One region of the Paenibacillus sp. J31R120 genome, then DNA from elsewhere that is predicted to be linked to it. Evidence: predicted binding sites of a transcription regulator. Region 1 holds the regulator's gene; each other region holds the start of a gene.
The links. Region 1 encodes Rex, which represses fermentation and respiration genes when NADH is low (regulators of the CRP and FNR family bind a similar motif). Its sites were predicted from a motif close to TTGTGAAATATTTCACAA; they were not measured.
Positions count from the first base shown of each region.

Region 2: nirB (nitrite reductase large subunit NirB) is a predicted target of Rex. The motif match lies at 2,421-2,438, and genes of this name have one in related genera.
Region 3: AC0YNW_RS05155 (hemerythrin domain-containing protein) is a predicted target of Rex. The motif match lies at 2,550-2,567, and genes of this name have one in related genera.

Region 1 is NZ_JBWDNN010000003.1:364,145-368,133, reverse strand. It holds gene dinG (ATP-dependent DNA helicase DinG) at 1-1,739, shown strand, start outside; gene AC0YNW_RS14060 (redox-sensing transcriptional repressor Rex) at 1,790-2,446, shown strand; gene AC0YNW_RS14055 (amidohydrolase) at 2,427-3,728, shown strand; gene AC0YNW_RS14050 (hypothetical protein) at 3,761-3,989, shown strand, end outside.
Region 2 is NZ_JBWDNN010000002.1:67,036-71,024, reverse strand. It holds gene nirB (nitrite reductase large subunit NirB) at 1-2,361, opposite strand, end outside; gene AC0YNW_RS06920 (methyl-accepting chemotaxis protein) at 2,641-3,989, shown strand, end outside.
Region 3 is NZ_JBWDNN010000001.1:1,119,766-1,123,754, reverse strand. It holds gene adhE (bifunctional acetaldehyde-CoA/alcohol dehydrogenase) at 1-1,777, opposite strand, end outside; gene AC0YNW_RS05155 (hemerythrin domain-containing protein) at 1,900-2,481, opposite strand; gene AC0YNW_RS05150 (GNAT family N-acetyltransferase) at 2,627-3,517, opposite strand; gene AC0YNW_RS05145 (poly(ethylene terephthalate) hydrolase family protein) at 3,564-3,989, opposite strand, start outside.

The DNA.
Region 1 (3,989 bases):
CCATAACGGCTGCCCAAATGGTCGTTTGGCTCGGGGAGACCGAGACCGGCGATCAGGAGGAGTTGAATTTCGGCAGCAGGGGCGCCGATTTCTGGTCAACAGTGGCGAGCGATGCCGACTCCTGCCTCAACAGGGCTTGCCCGTGGTTCAAGCGCTGCTATTATCACCGCGCGAAGCATGAATCGAGCCTGGCTGACGTATGCATTACGAACCATTCCATGCTGTTCACAGATGTGCAAGCCGATCATCGTCTTCTTCCTACCTACAACCATCTAATTATTGATGAGGCTCATCATGTTGAGGAAGTCGCCGGCAAGCATTTGGGCATGAATGTGCATTATTTCACGCTTGTTCAAGCTATCGTGCGGCTATACCGGGACAACCGTTCCGGCTTGCTGCCGACGTTGCGTCTGCGGCTTCAGCAAGAGGGTGACGATCATGTCACTGCCTGGACGGAGACCATTGATACGATTATTCCCGTTTTTCAAGAAATCAAGGAGCATTGGGACAAGCTGTTCGAGATGTTCTATGCCTTTGCCTCCACAGCATCGGACAGCGTGAGCGACAACGGCGCATTGGTGAAGCGGCTTAGCTCCGGCCAGCTCCCGGCTGGCTGGGAGGAGGTGCTGGCTGTCGAGAATAACGTACACGTCGAGCTGACTAGAGTGATCAAGACGGCTGAGAAGATGATGAACGATATTAAGGACAGAGCAGACGATTTATCCATACAAGCGTCTTTGACGGATCTGAATGGCGCGTTGCGGGATCTTGCAGGGGTGAAGGATGAACTTCGTCTCATCACAAAGCTGGAGGATGCGCAGTATGTCTACTGGCTGGAGGCGAGCACCGCATACCGTCATCGTTCGTTGCAGCTCTACGCAGCGCCGGTTGATGTCAGCAGTCAATTGCAGAAGTACTTCTTCGATGCAAAAGACAGCATCGTCATGACTTCCGCCACCTTGACGGTACAAAAAAGCTTCCAATACGCTGAAGAGCAGCTTGGCCTTGAGGGCTATGAGAAGCAAGGCAAGCTGAAAACGGTACTGCTCCCTTCTCCGTTCAATTACCGGGAGCAGGCGCTTGTGGTCATTCCGCGTGATTTTCCTGTGCTTAAGGGCGCTTCTGTTGACGACGCCTATCTCGACAAGCTGATTGGCTCGCTCGCCGATACCGCAGTGGAGACCAAAGGCAGGATGCTTGTTTTGTTCACATCCTACAAGATGCTGAAGCAAGTGTATGATCCGCTGAAGCTGAAGCTGGATGAAGCAGGTATCCAACTGCTGGGCCAAGGCATCGACAGCAGCAACCGGACGAAGCTGACCCGCAGGTTCCTGCAGCAGCCCGAATCAGTTTTGCTTGGCACCAGCAGCTTCTGGGAAGGGGTAGACATTCCCGGGGAAGGACTTGTGTGCCTGGCCATTGTCCGCCTGCCGTTCCAGCCGCCCAACCATCCGCTGGTGGAGGCCAAGTCCGAGCTGCTTCAGCGGCAGAAGCAGAATCCGTTCATGAAGCTGTCCATTCCGCAGGCGGTAATCCGCTTCAAGCAAGGCTTCGGGCGGTTAGTCCGCACAGCTCATGACAAAGGTATTGTCATCATTTATGATACGAGAGTCATTGACACCTACTATGGCAAGCACTTCCTGTATTCATTGCCGGGCCCCAAGATCGAGACGATGCATACGAACCAGATGGTTCCCCGCATGCAGCAATGGCTGGCCCATTCGGCAACAGGAGATTAAAAAACAGACGCTTAGCTTTTACAACCCCCGTTAAGAAGGAGTTGGTTCCCATGAAGTCCGCAAAAATATCGGAGGCGGTCGTTAGACGCCTTCCGATTTATCTGCAAGTGCTCAATGAGCTGCATCTCCGGGAGATCCAAACGGTCTCCTCGCAGGAGCTGGGGGTCAAGCTTGACTTGAACCCGGCTCAAATTCGGAAGGATCTGGCTTATTTTGGAGAATTCGGACGCAAAGGCATCGGGTATGACGTCATGTATCTCATTGAGAAGATCAGACAGATCTTGAAGCTGAATCAAACGATTAAAGTCGCATTGGTCGGAGCGGGCAATCTGGGGCATGCCTTATGCAATTACAACAAGTATTCCAAGGATAATATGCAGATTACAGCCGTATTTGATGTGCATCCCGAAAAGATCGGCTCCAATATTAACAATTTGGTCGTAGAACCGATGATCGAGCTGGAGCGGGTCGTTGCCGAACAAAAGATACGAATTGGCATTATTACCGTGCCCGCGCATGAAGCGCAGAATGTCGCCAATCAATTTATTGCCGCAGGTGTAGAGGGAATCTTGAACTTTGCTCCTGCCATTCTTCGGGTGCCGGATGATGTGCGTATTCATAATGCCGATTTCACAAGGGAATTGTTAAGTCTGGCTTATTATTTGAATCATGAAGGAGACGTAAGCGATGACACAGCTTTGGATTAAAGATGGCCTATTCGTTACGATGGATGATGCTGCAAAAACAGTAAAGGGACATATGGTTGTGACAGACGGTGTAATTACATACGTTGGCGCTGAACCGCCAGTCGGCCTGTTGCCCGATGCAGAGAAGCTTGACGGCAGCAAGCTGGCGTTCATGCCGGGTCTGGTCAATACACACGGCCACGCGGCTATGACGCTGCTGCGGGGCTATTCCGACGATCAGAAGCTGCAGGTATGGCTGGAGCAGAAGATGTGGCCGATGGAAGCCAAATATGTGGATGCCGACACAAGAGCCGGAAGCGCGCTCGCGATTATAGAGATGCTGCGTACGGGCACAACTGCGTTTGTCGATATGTACGATCGTATGGATCAGGTTGCGACTATGACTGAGCAAGCAGGCATTCGCGGCATATTGACACGCGGTGTTATCGGTCTGTGCTCTGAAGAAGAACAGAAGGCCAAGCTGAATGATGCGATTGCCTTCGCCAAGACATGGCACGGCAAAGCAGACGGCAGAATCTCGACGATGCTGTCGCCGCATGCGCCATACACTTGTCCTCCCGCCTATATTGAGAAATTCGTGGAGGCTGCACATGAGCTGGACTTGCCGCTTCATACCCACATGTCAGAGACGATTGCGGAAGTGGAGCAGAATGTCCGCGATTACGGCGCACGTCCAGTCGAGCATCTGGATCGACTCGGATTTTTCTCGCGTCCGTCGCTCGTAGCGCATGCTGTCCATCTGACCGATGAAGAGATTGCTTTGCTGGCAGAGCGCGGCGTATCCGTCTCGCATAATCCTGTCAGCAACCTGAAGCTGGCTTCCGGCGTTGCACGGCTTCCGGAGCTGATGAGAGCCGGTGTGAAGGTGTCGCTCGGTACGGATAGCGTCGCGAGCAACAACAACCTGGATTTGTTTGAAGAAATTCGTTTCTCCGCTTTGCTTCACAAGGGAGTATCCGGCGATCCGACAGCAATCCCGGCCTGGGAGGCTCTTAAGCTTGGCACTACGTACGGAGCGAATGCCATCTGGCAGGGAGATTCCATCGGTCAGCTGAAAGCCGGCTACAAAGCTGATTTTATTGCAATCGATTTGGATCAGCCGCATTTCTACCCTCTTACGGATATCGTATCGCATCTTGTTTATGCCGGATCGGGCCGAGACGTCAAGCATGTATGGGTGGATGGGCGTCAGGTGGTACAGAACGGCGTCTGCACATTAATGGATGAAGAGAAGATCAAATATGAGGCAGCCGCAAGCTTCGAGCGGTTACTGAACGGCTAATGAGAGCGGTCGAAAAGAAAAGGCCGCCATTTATGACGCCAAAGCGCTGGCTGTTCGCTATCATCGCTTGCCTGATTGCGTTAGGGGTTTGGTTCGGCTTTTATTTCCGTGATGTGCAAATGCCGAAGTGGTCGGAGGAAAGCAGCATGCGAGAAGCCGTGTTCGCGACAGGCGAAATGGCGAATATCGAAAAGCTGTACAAGCATGTCTGGGAAGCGACGACATGGGTTGCTTATGGAACGACGGAAGCAGAATCAGAGC
Region 2 (3,989 bases), on a different contig from region 1:
GTCTTCAAGCGCTTGGCTCAACCGGCCACTCAGGCTTACCCGTCCGATCCGATCTTCTACAACTGCTTTCCGCACGTTGTCCAGGCCGATACGTTCCACAAAATCTGAAGTGCGTTCCGCATAATTAGCGTTTTCGCGATAGTATTGAATGAACGCGTCGCAAATATCGACTAGTTCTTCATCCGATTTCACCTTGCAAAAAGGATCCGCAGCTCTTAATTTGATACCGCCGTTACCGCCTACGAAGATCTCCCAGCCCCCGTCGTTGCCTACGATCCCAATGTCTTTCGTCCCCGATTCGGCACAGTTCCGCGGACACCCGTTTACGGCCATTTTGAATTTTGCTGGCATCCATAAGCGTTCATAACGATGTTCGAGTTCGATTCCGAGGCCGATCGAATCTTGGGTGCCGAAGCGGCAAAATTGAGATCCCACACAGGTTTTGACGGTACGAAGCGATTTGGCGTAGCCGTATCCCGAGGGCATGCCAAGATCGGCCCAGATGGCAGGCAAATCCTCTTTCTTTACGCCAAGCAGGTCCAAACGCTGTCCACCCGTCACCTTCACCATTTTCACATCGTATTTGTCCGCCACGTTGGCGATCTTTCGCAATTCGTCAGGCGAAGTCACGCCACCGTACATTCGCGGAATGACGCTGAACGTGCCGTCCTTCTGGATATTGCCGTGCAGACGCTCATTCACAAAACGCGAATCCTTCTCGTCTTCATGTTCCTCTGGCCAAATCATGCCAAGGTAATAGTTCAGCGCGGGACGGCACTTCGAACAGCCTTCCGGTTCATTCCATCCCAAGACGTTCATGACTTCACGGACATGCGTCAAATGCTTCTCTCGAATAGATGCAACAATTTCGTCGCGTGTAAGCGGTGTGCATACGCAGATGCCGGGCTTCTTGGCCGCCGACTTGTCGTATCCATCTCCAAGAGCGTATTGCAACAATTGTTCTACTAGCGGCCTGCAGCCTCCGCAAGATCGGGTCGCTCCGGTACATACTTTGATCTGTTCCACCGAATCCCAGCCTTCTTCCCGGATCCCTCGAACGATAACCCCTTTCGTCACACCGTTGCAGCCACATACGATTTCTTCGTCCGCCATCGTTTCAACGGCTGAAGCTTTCGCTGTCCCTCCGCAGCATTCTCCGCCGCCGAACAGTTGCTTGTATAGGTCATCCGTCATCTCCTTGCCTTCCCGGATGCAGCGGGTTAGAATGGCGGAGTCGTTCACATCGCCGTAAAGAACGGCACCAACGATCTTATTGCCTTCGAGAAGCACCTTTTTATAGATGCCTTTCCAGTCGTCGTGAATGCGTAAAACGCGATGTGTCTCCGTCTCTGCATATACACCTGCCGAAAAAACGTCCACACCTGAAATCTTCAGCTTTGTCGAGACCGAAGAACCTATATATGGAGCCGTTTCAGCCTCAGCCAACTTTTTCGCAAGTATCGTTCCCTGCTCATACAACGGGGCCACAAGACCGTAGCAGACGCCGCGATGTTCGCAGCATTCCCCGACCGCATAAACATCCGGGATGCTGGTTTGCATGTAATCGTCTACTTTGATGCCGCGCGCAACCTCGATACCGCTAGCCTTCGCCAGTTCAGTGTTCGGTACGATGCCGGCCGCCATCACCACCAAATCAGCCGCCAGCTTGGTGCCGTCCTCGAACTTAAGACCGGTAACCCGGGAATCACCTGTTAGTTCTACCGTTTTCTTGCCCATCGCGAACTTGATCCCTTGCCGTTCCAGTTCTGTCTTGAGCATGGCAGACGATGCGGGATCCAACTGACGCTCCATCAAAGTATCGAACAAATGAACGACCGTCGTATCCATTCCGAGCTGCACCAACCCCTTTGCCGCTTCCAGGCCGAGTAAACCGCCGCCGATTACGGTTGCTCTCTTGAATAGCTTCGACGCATCGATCATGGTGTTGCAGTCGGCAATATCTCTGAAACCGATGACTCCTTCCTTATCCGCACCCGGAACGGGCAGTACGAACGGTACGGAACCGGTAGCTAATATCAACACCTCATATTCGGCCGACTCTCCTGCATCCGTGTACACACGTTTGGCAACAGAATCGATTCGAACGATTTTCTTGCCCGTGTGCAGCGTGATTCCGTACTCTTCATACCAGCTGAGATCGTTCATAATGATGTCGTTTACCGTTTTACTGCCTTCTAGCACATAGGACAGTTGAATGCGGTTATAGTTGGGGTAGGGTTCTGAACCGTATACCGTAATATCAAACGCTCTTGTTAGCTTTAGTATTTGTTCTAACGTGCCAATGCCGGCCATTCCGTTCCCGATGAGAACTAGTTTTTTCTTTTTTTCGCGATTCGTCACGTTCATTCGCCTCCACTATGGGACTCTAACGTTATATTAACGGACGGACGAAGACATGGATGTGAAGATTGTCACACTAGAATAAATACATAACTCCTCGAGCTTCAATATAGCCATCTCAAGCTCTATTCCCTACAAGCCCCCGCTAGATGAAGCTCATCCCTAAAATAACGAGGGATATGGCAGGATAAGAGAAAACATTGTCGAACAACTTATGGGGTTGGGATATTTTATTCATTGACATTCATGGCACTAGGACCAAGGGAGAGGAACGGCTTCATGTTAAAACTTAAGAATCGTCTGGCTGTAAAATTATCCATCAGTATTCTGGCGCTGCTCATCATTTTGTCAGCCACTCTCATCTACATGCAAATCCAAAACATCAAGAAGGCTAGCAACGAAACGATCGGCAGCTTCAGTATTCACATAGCCGAAGCATACGCGCAACGATTCGACTTGGATGCCTACAAACAATTTTTAAATGATCCGCAAGAAAACGATTTGTATTGGGGCATCCGCGAAGAGATGGATCAATTCCGCTCCCAGATTGGCGCACAGTATGTATACACGTTTACGATTGACGACAAAAGACAGCCTATCCTGCTTATCGACGGACAACCTAAGGAATCGGATGCCGCCTCACCAATCGGGGAAATCACCGACGTGCCCGAAGCATCTATTAGCGCGTTGCTGAACGGGGAATCTTCGAAGAGCGATGTGATCCGCAACCTCGTGTACGGAGATTATATATCTTCATATGCGCCTCTTCACGATACGGACGGAACGATGATCGGAGTGTTAGGCATCGATACTAATGTGTCCGTTGCAGCCACGATTCATCGGGAGATCATGAAAAACAGCAACCCGTTATTTATTTTGATGGGATGTTTAACCTTGCTGATTTTTGTTCTGATTGCGTGGTTCATGTTCAGAGCTCTGCGACCGCTGCGTCTTATCGTAGGCGGTGCAGAAGCCATTGCTCAAGGCGATCTCGCGGAAGCGAAGGCGATTCTGCTCACCACAAGTGTGAAGTCCAGCGATGAAATCGGACAGGCGCATTCCGCAATGAACAAAATGCTGGAGCGGCTGGGAGCCACCCTCGGTGATGTCCTTGGCAATATTGCTGTAACGACAGATGATCTCGTCCATTCTACCGAGCGATTCAGCTTGGAGGTAAACCAACTGGTCTCCTTGAACCAGCAGCTCGAGCATTCCATTACAGAACTGGCGAACGGAGCGCAGCATCAACGTATAGCAGCTGAAGAAAGTGCAAAATCCATGGAGGAAATTATTGTTTCCATCCAGCGAGTGTCCGAAGCCTCCGCCGATGTATCCAACGCTTCCGGTGAAGCATTGGATACGGTCGAAGACGGACGCAGCTCCATCAACGGATTGAAGGAGCAAGTCGCTTTAATGTCTCAGGTTGTCAACCAGACAACAACCTCCGTACAAGCGCTGAATACTTACATGGTGGAAATTGAGCCTGTTCTTCATTCGATTTCCAGCATTGCTGACCTCACCAAGCTGCTTGCGCTTAATGCTTCTATTGAAGCCGCGCGAGCAGGCGAGCATGGCTCAGGCTTTGCTGTCGTTGCCGGTGAAGTACGCAAGCTAGCGGAAGCCTCCTC
Region 3 (3,989 bases), on a different contig from region 1:
CAAGTCTCGGATACTTATAGACGCGTTTGCGAATATCCAGAAACTTCTGCTTGAGCGAGTGGAAGTCGGTCTCCGGGTATTCATAGAAGAGCCACATTGCTTTCGCCGCATCCATCGGCGAACCGCCGCCAAGCGCGATAATGCAGTCCGGCTTGAAGCCGTCCATCAGCCGCGTCCCGCGCTCAACCGTCTCAACCGACGGATCGGGCTCGACATCCGCGAACACTTCAATTGATACCGGGGTTGCCCGCTTTCTCAAGTAATACTCCAGCTTCTCGACATAACCCAGCTTCACCATCATCTCATCGGTGACGACGAGCACGCGCGAGATGCCCGGCATCTTCTCCAGGTATTGGGTAGCGCCCTTCTCGAAATAGATTTTCGGCGGAATCTTGAACCATTGCATATTGACTGTACGATAGGCCACGCGCTTAATATTGAGCAGGTTCACGGCCGTTACGTTCGATGTGGTGGAGTTATGTCCGTACGAGCCGCAGCCAAGTGTCAGCGACGGCAGATTCGTATTGTACAGATCGCCGATCGCGCCATGCGTCGAAGGCGAGTTCACAATGACCCGGCCCGTCTTCAGGCGGTCTGCAAAGGCTTGAATCACCTCGTCATTCTGCGAATGAATGACCGAGGAATGGCCCAGGCCGCCGAAAGCGACCACTTCCGCCGCACGCTCAATGCCTTGCGCCGCCGTCTTCACTTTGTAGCAGGCCAGCACCGGACTTAGCTTCTCGGCAGACAGCGGGAACGCCGTTCCTACGCCTCCAAGCTCGGCAACCAATATCTTCGTCCCTTGCGGCACTTCGATACCCGCCATATCGGCAATCTTGACTGCCGGCTGGCCCACGATGACGCCGTTGACGGCGCACTTCTCACTGTTAATGACGAGCTTCGAGACCGCTTCCGTCTCGGCCTTGTTCAGGAAGTAACAGCCATTGTCCTTCATCAGCTTGCGGACTTGATCGTAGACAGGCTCTTCAATGATGACAGCTTGCTCGGATGCGCAGATCATGCCGTTGTCGAACGTCTTGGACAGAATCAGGTCGGTAACAGCTTGCCTCAGATCCGCCGATTGTTCAATAAAGCACGGTACGTTGCCCGGTCCTACGCCAAGCGCCGGCTTGCCTGTGCTGTACGCGGACTTCACCATCGCCGATCCCCCGGTTGCAAGCACAAGGGCAACATCAGGGTGATTCATCAGCTGCTGTGTCGCTTCCACGGAAGGAGTCGCGATCCACTGGATACAGTGAGCAGGCGCGCCGCTTGCCACGGCTGCTTTCAATAGCGTCTGGGCTGCGGCTGCACTGCTATTCTGTGCGGAAGGATGGAAGGCAAAGATAATCGGATTACGCGTCTTCGTAGCAATCAGTGCCTTGAACATCGTCGTCGATGTCGGATTCGTCACCGGAGTTACGCCAGCGATAATGCCTACTGGCTCCGCAACCATCCGGTAATTCTCATAAGCGTTCTCTTCGATGACGCCAACGGTCTTGGCGGACTTGATGTTATGGTAGATGTATTCCGTCGCAAAGATGTTTTTGGTCATTTTGTCTTCATAGACGCCGCGGCCCGTCTCCTCCACCGCCATCTTGGCCAGCGGCATGTGCTGATCGAGACCAGCCAGCGCCATCGCTTGAACGATACGGTCAATTTGCTCCTGTGACATGGACAGATAGGCTTCCTGTGCAGCTCTTGCGCGTTCGACCAGTTGGCCCACTTCCTCAAGAACTGAACTCTGAACTTCTAATTGGCTTGCTTTTACCGCCATAGGTTCCTCCTCCTTGGAGATCTCCGTTTAGTTTCTCTATCTCCTTGTTGACCTCATCTTAACGGAATGCCGCTTAGAAGACGGTGACATAAATCACAATTAAATGGAAATTTTAATATTTTTTATGAAAATAAATAGTCCAGGTCCGTCAATATTTCCTCTGCCAGCGGGAAGATTAGCTCTTCCTCCATTTCGAAGTGTCCGGTCAGGATCAAGCAGCCTTGCGTCAACTGGTCACAGCCGTCCTTCAACATCTTCATCAGCGTCAAGTCCGGGCGGCCCTTATCCAACATCAGCATACCGATCAACGTGCGGCTCGTTTGCAGGAATGAATCAAAAAATTGCAGCGCCAGCTCATGATCCTTCTCCAGTACCCACAAGGACGGCAAGATGGTTGGTTCGTCCTTCTGCTTGTAGTAACGGGAGAATACAGGGAACAGCTCCTCGTCTTCCCACTTCGCATGGCGCTCCAATACTTGCAGCAGCTCTTCCGCGTGCGCCCGAAGCTCCTTCAACATCTGCAGCGTGCCGTAATCGCCGTTGCTGGCTGCCGTCCTTGCGCTGAGCTCGCCCAGCGAGACACAGCTTGCCTTTAATTGCTCATGCTCCGTCTGAAGTCGAATGGCCAGCTGCATGAATGCGCTTGGCCTTGCAGAATCGTTGGGGTCCAATTTCACTGTTTTAGACGGGGTATGGAACATCATCTCCACCTCCAGTTATAGTTCAATCAGCTCATTGTCCCTTGTAGTATAGAGGCTTCGCGGCGGCGGTGCTGTGAGATATATCACCATTGCGGGACAAAAAAAGAAAGCTTTCGCTTAAGCGGAAGCTTTCTTGGCTAACACAATGTTAAGCATGCGAGGTGACCGGGAATAAGAATGGATTCGAAGGCCAAGGCAACCCAGGCTTGACGAATAACGCGTCGTCCTCTCCATCCAGAGGTTCAACCCGAAGCTCCTTCCATTCCACATCAGGCGTGAAATGAAAATGGACGATTTTCGTCTCCTCATTAATCAAGCTTGCTACTATAGACTCGATATCGATGCTGGTTCTGCTAACTATATCGAATAGATGGAGCTCACTTTCCTCATGCTTGAAAAGAACGATCGCCTCTAGCTTTTCAAAGTAATAGAAGTCGTCAGGGAAAGCTAACGTGCTGTAAAACGTAAGCAAGTGCTCATCCCTTATGACGCCAAGCTTATTCGAGACAGGCACTCTGCTCGCTGCCATGGATTGAAGCAGCTCTTGATCCTCCGCATGTTGGAGATCCAGCCGGCGAATCGGACCTGAAGGTGCCTGCAACTGCCCAAGCGACGTTACCTGTAGCGAGAAGCTGCTCTCCGCCACACGTTGAAAGCCGAATTTGGGATAAAAATCATGTACGGTATCATTGGCGAATAGATAGATGAAGTCGCATTTGTTCTCATAGATGTCTAAGATCCGTTGCATCAGCTTGCCAGATAAGCCCTGATTGCGATAATCAGGATGCGTCATCACGGTGCCGATTTGAATGGCTTGATATATCCTGCCATCCGATACCAGGGTCATCTTGTTAATAGAAGCGTTGGCGATGACTTTGCCTTGGTCTGCATAAGAATAGCACACATACTGGTCATTCCAGCCTCCGTTATCATACCAAGCACGGAAGTCCAATTCGAACACAAGCTTGGCCAGCTCAAAAAAGCTCTCTCGGTAGGTTTCGTTCTCTTTCACATTTTCGATCCATAGATATTGGCTCATCTCAATCCTTCAACTCTTTCATCTGCAATTGTCATGCTTACTCAGGTTATGATCTATCTTCTAGTCCTGTAGATTGTGCACTCTTCCAGTCTTTGTTCCGTAATATCTCCGCTTCATCCCCGGCAAAAGCGGCCATCGCTTCACGGTCATCCATAAGCTGATACCTCATCCATGCTGTCAAATAACCTCTGTGTTTGCCGCCGTCTCCCTCGATGGCGGTATGTGCCGCCCCTTTCGCCATAGCCATCATGACCGGTATGTCTGGATTAGCGTTCTCCAGCGCCAGCTTATTGGATGAGGTCGGCGATACGATAAAGTCCCGGGTTCCCCCCATAATGAAAAATGGAACCTTCAGTGCCGATGTATCATAGATGTCCTCCGGGTCGCACCACTTTAAATCAGGCAATGCAATCGAGACCACGGTACGTATAGCAACCCCGACATCATGATTGGTATGAGCGTTAATAACGCC